2 regions of the Oceanithermus profundus DSM 14977 genome follow, and region 2 is predicted to be linked to the other one. Evidence: riboswitches for the same ligand, from Rfam matches in the RefSeq annotation. Region 2 holds a riboswitch; the other holds the start of a gene.
What was found. Region 2 has a riboswitch for S-adenosylmethionine ahead of OCEPR_RS05345 (methylenetetrahydrofolate reductase). Riboswitches for the same ligand answer to the same signal wherever they lie in the genome.
Positions count from the first base shown of each region.

Region 1: another riboswitch for S-adenosylmethionine. It lies ahead of OCEPR_RS04125 (O-acetylhomoserine aminocarboxypropyltransferase/cysteine synthase family protein); the one in region 2 lies ahead of OCEPR_RS05345 (methylenetetrahydrofolate reductase).

Region 1 covers NC_014761.1:823,805-827,199, reverse strand. Annotated here, with positions in the region: gene OCEPR_RS04130 (homoserine O-acetyltransferase family protein) at 1-161, opposite strand, end outside; gene OCEPR_RS04125 (O-acetylhomoserine aminocarboxypropyltransferase/cysteine synthase family protein) at 163-1,437, opposite strand; SAM riboswitch class I at 1,515-1,622, opposite strand; gene udk (uridine kinase) at 1,751-2,371, shown strand; gene OCEPR_RS04115 (DUF5693 family protein) at 2,368-3,395, shown strand, end outside.
Region 2 covers NC_014761.1:1,093,324-1,096,718, reverse strand. Annotated here, with positions in the region: gene OCEPR_RS05355 (DegV family protein) at 131-973, shown strand; gene dtd (D-aminoacyl-tRNA deacylase) at 994-1,458, shown strand; SAM riboswitch class I at 1,515-1,616, shown strand; gene OCEPR_RS05345 (methylenetetrahydrofolate reductase) at 1,658-2,524, shown strand; gene OCEPR_RS05340 (thiamine pyrophosphate-dependent enzyme) at 2,580-3,395, opposite strand, start outside.

The sequences.
Region 1 (3,395 bases), 270 kb from region 2:
TCGTAGCGAAGCTGCAGCGCGGGCAACGAAGCGCCGCCCTCCAATGTGAACCGTCCCAGACGCGCCCGCCGCGGCCGCGGGCGCAGATCCCCCGCGGCCGGTTCCGGAAGCAGCGCCCGCACCTCGTGCTCCCCGATCTCCTCGTAGACGAGCGTCGCCACCCTACCCCTCCAGCGCCGCCGCCAGGTCGGCCTTGAGGTCGTCCGGGTCCTCGAGGCCGACGCTGAGGCGCAGCATCTCCGGCGCCACCCCGGCGGCCTCCAGCGCTTCGGGCGCGAGCTGGGCGTGGGTGGTGGAGGCGGGGTGGATGATCAGGGTGCGGGTGTCCCCCACGTTGGCCAGGTGGCTGACGAGCTCGAGGCGGCCGAGCAGGCGCACCGCCGCGTCGTAGCCGCCGCGGAGGCCAAAGGTGAGCACCGCCCCCGGACGGCCGCCGAAGTAGCGCTGGGCCCGCGCGTAGCTGGGGTGGTCCTCGAGCCCCGGGTAGTTGACCCAGTCCACCTCGGGCCGCGCCCGCAGCCAGTGCGCCAGCTCGAGGGTGTTCTGCACGTGCCGCTCGGCCCGGAGGGCCAGGGTCTCGACGCCGAGCAGGAGCAGGAAGGCGTCGTGGGGGCTGAGCGCCGGCCCCACGTCGCGCAACCCGCCCACCCGGGCCGCGGTGGCCAGCACCGCCGGCTGGAACGCCTCGGTGGGCACCAGGCCGTGGTAGCTGGACTGGGGGGTGTCGAGGAGCGGATAGCGGCCGTTCGCCCAGTCGAAGCGGCCGCCGTCGACCAGCGCGCCGGCGATCGCCGCCCCGTGGCCGCCGATCCACTTGGTGACCGAGTGCAGCACCGCCGCCGCTCCGTGCTCGAGCGGCCGGAAGAGGTAGCCGCCCATCCCGAAGGTGTTGTCCACGAAGACGGCCACCCCCGCTTCCTCGGCGGCCTCGGCGATGGCGTCGAAGTCGGGGACGTGGAGGGCCGGGTTGGCGAGGCTCTCCAGGTACCAGACCCGGGTCCTCCCGTCGGTGAGTGCCAGGAACTCCTCGGGGCGCGCCTCGGGGCTGGTGAAACGGGTCTCGATGCCCAGGCGGGCGAGGGTGACCTTGAACTGGTTGACCGTGCCCCCGTAGAGGCCGGGCAGGCTCACCAGGTTGTCGCCCGCCTGCAGCACCGCGGTGAGCGCCAGGAACTGGGCGGCGTGGCCCGAGGCCACGGCCAGCCCCGCCGCGCCCCCTTCGAGGGCGGCGAGCCGTTCCTCCAGCACCGCCACCGTGGGGTTGCCGATGCGGGTGTAGATGGGCCCCGCCTCCTCGAGCGCGAACAGCCGGGCGGCGTGTTCGGCGCTTTCGAAGACGAAGCTGGTGGACTGGGCCACCGGAACCTGCCGGGGGCCTCCGGGCTCGGGGTCGTAGCCTGCGTGCAGCGCTAGGGTTGCGTACCGGTACTCGGGCATACCTGCTCCTTTCCGGGGAAAGAAAACTCCCCTTTCCGTTCGCTCTCTCGAAGACATCAGGAAAGGGGTTGCCCTTTCCCTTATCTTTCCCGCTCGCGCGGGCCGGAATTGGCACCAAGGCGTGGGTTTCCCCACCGGTTGCCGCGGTTTCACAGGGCCGGTCCCTCCACCGCTCTGGATAAGAGAACGCACCGGATTTTGGCCGCGCTCGGCGCGGTTAGGGCGAAGTCTAGCGGCTGCGGCCGCCGCTGTCAAGCACGTCCGGCGCGGCCCCATCCGGCTCACGCCGGCGGCTGGTATAAAGGGGAACGGCATGGAACGATTCGTCATCGGCATCGCGGGCGGCACCGGCAGCGGCAAGACGACGGTCACCCGCCGGGTGATCGAGGTGGTGGGCAAGGACCGGGTGGCCCTGCTGCAAATGGACAACTACTACAAGAACCAGGACCACCTGACCTTCGAAGAACGCACCCGGATCAACTACGACCACCCCGACGCCTTCGACATGCCCCTGTTGATCGACCACCTGAGCCGGCTGGTGCGCGGCGAGCCGGTCGAGAGCCCGCTCTATTCCTTCGTCGAGCACACCCGCGCGCGCGAGACCAAGCCCGTGGGCCCGGCGCCGGTCGTGGTGCTCGAGGGCATCCTCGCCCTCTACGACGCCGAGCTGCGCCGCCGCATGCACCTCAAGGTCTTCGTCGACGCCGACCCCGACGTGCGCTTCATCCGCCGCCTGCGCCGCGACGTGGACGAGCGCGGACGCAGCCCCGAGTCGGTGATCGAGCAGTACCTGAACTTCGTCCGCCCCATGCACATCGCCTTCGTGGAACCCAGCAAGCGCTTCGCGGACGTGATCATCCCCCACGGCGGGCACAACGAACCGGCGCTCGAGATGCTGACGAGCCGGATCCACCGCATCCTGGGGGCCGCGTGAAGAAGTTCCTGCACCTGCTGATGGCGCTCGCGTTGCTGCCCTCGCTGGCGGCGCTCCACGCCCGCTGGCAGGTGGAGCGCCCCGGCCCGGTGGTGCTCACCCTCGACGGCCAGGCGGTGCGCGAGGAGGCGCGGCTGCGCGGCCTCGACCTGGACGACCTGCTCGACCGCTACCGCGACCTTGGGGTGCGCGGCCTGGGCGTCTACGAGCTGCGCACCCAGGACTGGGTCGAGCGCGGCAAGGCGATCTACGCCGACGGCAACCTGCTGCGGCTCATCCACCCGGGCGGCGGCTTCGAGCCCGGTTGGTTCTACCTCTCGCCGCGGGATCCGGAGGAGCTCGAGCGGATCGCAAAGGCCTGGACGCTGCCCCAGCACCGCGTCGCCTGGCTCGACCGGGTCTGGATCGGCTTCCCCAAGGACGTGCTCACGATGCCCTTGGGGCCGGACCGCGGCTTCATCCTCGAGCGTTACCGCAAGGGCAACTACATCGTCTACCGCCCCTACAACGACCGCCTGCGCAGCTGGCCGCCGCCGCTGCCCGAACCGGTCCAGGCCGTCGTCTTCGCCGGCGAGGAGGTGCTCGGCTACCCCGACCGCCTGGACGCGACGGCGCGGCTGATCACCGTTCCGGTGGGCTTCGTCGAGGGCGCGCAGCAAAAAGGGCTGCTGCGGATCGCGCTGGACCACCCGACGCTGCGCGTCTTCAGCCTGCAGGCCGAGTGGCAGCTCAAGCTCAGCCCTGAGGCCGCCGCCGAAAAGTACCTGCTGGCGGCGCGCGAACGCGGGCACCAGATCCTCTACTTCCGCCCCTGGCCCGACCCCGAGAAGACCGAGCGCTTCATCCGCCGCGTCGAGCAGGGGCTGAAGGCGAGCGGGATCGCGCTGGGCGAACCCGCGCCGCGCACCCTGGAACCCCCGGCCTACGCCCGGTTCGCCTGGGTGGGCGTCCTCGCGGGGCTGGGCCTCTTGGCCCTCGCCTTCCCGCAGCCCCTCGGGGCGCTGCTGGCGCTGGGCCTGCTGCT
Region 2 (3,395 bases):
AAGCCTAACACCGGTGCATATTTACTTCAACCGCGCCCGCCGCACCGCCTTGTACCCGGTTCAACGTTCGCCCCCGGGCGGTCGGTATGCTGCTTTGAGAGCGCAAGCCAGAGCCTTACGGGAGGAAGACATGAACGTAGCCTTGGTCACCGACTCCACCAGCGACATCCCCCCTGAACTACGGGCGCGCATCGGCGTGCGCGTCGTGCCGCTGTACGTCCACTTTCAAGGAAAGACCTTCAAGGACTGGGAGGAGATCACCCCCGCGGACCTGTTCAAAGGGGTGGCCGCGGGCGCCGACCTGCCCACGACCAGCCAGCCCTCGCCGCAGGACTTCGAGGTGGCCTACGCCGAGGCGCTCGAGCACGCCGACCGGGTCCTCTCCATTCACATCTCCTCCAAGCTCTCGGGCACCTTCCAGTCGGCCAGCATCGCCGCGGAGAAGTACGGCGGCCGGGTGCAGGTTTTCGACTCGCAGGCCGCCTCGGCGGGCATCGGCATGATGGTGCTGCGGGCGCACGAACTGCTCAGCGAGGGTACGGAACTCGAAGAGGTCGTGCGCGAGCTGGAGCGCATCCGCGACGACCACATCGTCCGCTTCGTGGTGGCCACCCTGGACTACCTGCGCAAGAACGGCCGCATCGGCGGCGCCCAGGCCTTCCTGGGCAACCTGCTCAACATCAAGCCCATCCTCACGGTTCGGGACGGCGTCGTCGACGCCGCGGGCCGCGCCCGCGGCGAAAAACGGGCGCTGAAGGAGATGGTCAAGACGTTTCGCGAGTGGGCCCAGGGGCGGGAAAAGGTGCGCGTCTTCTACCTCTACACCGGCGCCGAGGAGGCCGTGCACGCCCTGCGCGAGGAAATCCGCTCCCTCGGCGGCGGAATCGAGGAGGTCTACACCTCCGAGATCGGCGCGGTGATCGCCTCGCACACCGGCCCCGGCATCTACGGCTACTACGCCTACAGCCTCTAGCGCCGGCGTAGAATGCCCCCATGCGGGCCTTGATCCAACGCGTTTCCGAAGCCAGGGTGACCGTAGCGGACGAGGTCGTCGGAGAAATCGCCGGCGGCCTCCTGGTCTTGTTCGCGGCCGGCCGCCGCGACACCGCCGAAGACCTCGACTACCTGGTGCGCAAGGTCGTGAACCTGCGCATCTTCCCCGACGAAGCGGGCAAGATGAACCGGAGCCTTCTCGACACCGGGGGCGAGGCGCTGGTCGTCAGCCAGTTCACCCTCTACGCCGACACCCGAAAGGGCAACCGGCCCTCCTTCACCGGTGCCGCCGACCCCGACGAAGGCCGGCGCTGGTACGAGCGCTTCGTCGAGGCCCTGCTGCGCCAGGGGGTGCACGTCGAGACCGGCGAGTTCGGCGCCCACATGCGGGTGGCCCTCGTCAACGACGGCCCGGTCACGATCTGGCTCGACAGCGAGGACCGCAAGCGCAGCCGCCGCGCCTAGCTTTACAAGCCCTGACTGCATAGGTATACTTCCACCCAGTACGCCAGCGCGTACGCTCCTCATCCCGAGCGGCCGAGGGAACTGGCCCGACGACGCCGCGGCAACCGGCGGGAACCCCGCAAGGTGCCAATGCCAGCCCCCCAGGGGAACGATGAGGAGGGAGCCGCCTCCCTCCTCCGGTGAGGAGGAAGGAGCCCCGATGCGCCTGACCGACAAACTTGGCCACGGTTTCGTGCTCACCGCCGAGGTGGACCCGCCCCGCGGCGCCGACCCCGCCCCCACCCTCAAACAGGCCCTGATCCTGCGCGGCTACGTGGACGCCGTCAACGTTTCCGACGCGCCCATGGCCAACCTGCGCATGAACAGCATCATGTTGGCCCACCTGATCCAGCACCACACGGGCGTCGAGGTGATCCCCCACCTGACGGCGCGCGACCGCAACGTCATCGCGCTGCAAGCCGACCTGCTGGGGGCCTGGGCGCTGGGGGTGAAGAACGTCCTGGTGCTGGGGGGCGACCCGCCGGAGCGCGGGGACCACCCGAGGGCCCGGCCCGTCTACGAATTCGGGGCGGTCGGCCTCGTCGAGACGATCGCGCGCCTCAACCGCGGCGAGAACCTCAGCGGCGGGAGCCTCGAAGGCGCCCCCGACCTGACCGCGGGGGTGGCCGTCAACCCGGGGGCGGCGGACCTGGCGGCGGAAGCCGAGAAGTTCTGGGCCAAGGTCGAGGCGGGGGCCCGTTTCGCTCAGTCCCAGCCGGTCTTCTGCCCCGAGACCGCCGCGGCCTTCCTCGACGCCCTGGGGGGAAAGAGCCCCGTTCCCATCCTCTGGGGGGTGCTGCCGCTGCGCTCGGTGAAGATGGCCCGCAACGTCGCCCGCTGGACGCGCGTGCCCGAGGCGCTGGTGGCCGACCTGGAGCGGGAGGGCCGGGCGGCGGGCATGCGCGCGGCGCAGGACGTGCTGCGCGCCCTCCACGCCGCGGGCATGGACGGCGCCCACCTCTACCCGCTGGGACGGGTGGAGCTGCTAAAGGAGATGCTGAAGCCCCTCGGGGCCCGGCTCGGCTGATCCCGGCAAAAAACCGCCGCGGGACCGGAGCCCCGCGGCGCTCGTTCGGCGCCGGCTAGTCGCCCGCGGCCTTCTGCTTCTTCTTGTCGAGGATGCCCGCGAGCTCCTGCAGGCGGCGCCAGTTCTTGAGGCGCTCTTCCTGGACCGCGAGCAGCACCTCGCTGGGGTTGCCGTCCTTGTCGAAGTGCTTGGCGAAGCGCTGTTCGGTGCGGGCGAAGTCGATAAAGGTGAGCGGCTTGCCCGTCTTGGGGTCGGTGTACCAGTCGTCGTAGATCGCCGGGTTCATGCGCAGGTCGAGGCGCTCGCTCAGGCGTTGGCCCTTGCGGGGGTCGTGGACAAAGACCGGGAAGGTGCGGCTGTCCACGGCCAGGCGCGCCTGACGCGCGGAGGCGTCGTCGGCCACGCCGTGCTCCGGCTGGCAGGTGGTGTAGACGATGAGCACCGAGGGCCCCTCGTACTCGTTGGCCGCGAAGACCGCCTTGTAGAAGTGGTTGAAGTGGGCCGCCGTCGTCTGCGCCACGAAGACGTCGGGGTGCATCATCAGGATCTCGGCGATCTCCTTGCGGTGCTCGGTCTTCCCCTTCAGCTTCTTGCCGAAGGCGGACATCTTGGTCTCCTGGCCCATGTAGGTGCTCGTCGAGGCCTGGCCGCCGGTGTTGGAATAGACCTGGGTGTCGAGGATGATCACGTTGATGTTCATCCCCGAGGAGAGCATGCGGCTGAGGGCCTGGAAGCCGATGTCGAACATCGCGCCGTCGCCGCCGACGACCCAGAGCTTCTTGTCCTGCCAGCCCATCTGGTCCCAGCGCATGCGGATGCCCATGGCGTCGGTGGCGGCGTTCTCGAAGAGCGAGTTGGTCCAGGGCACCAG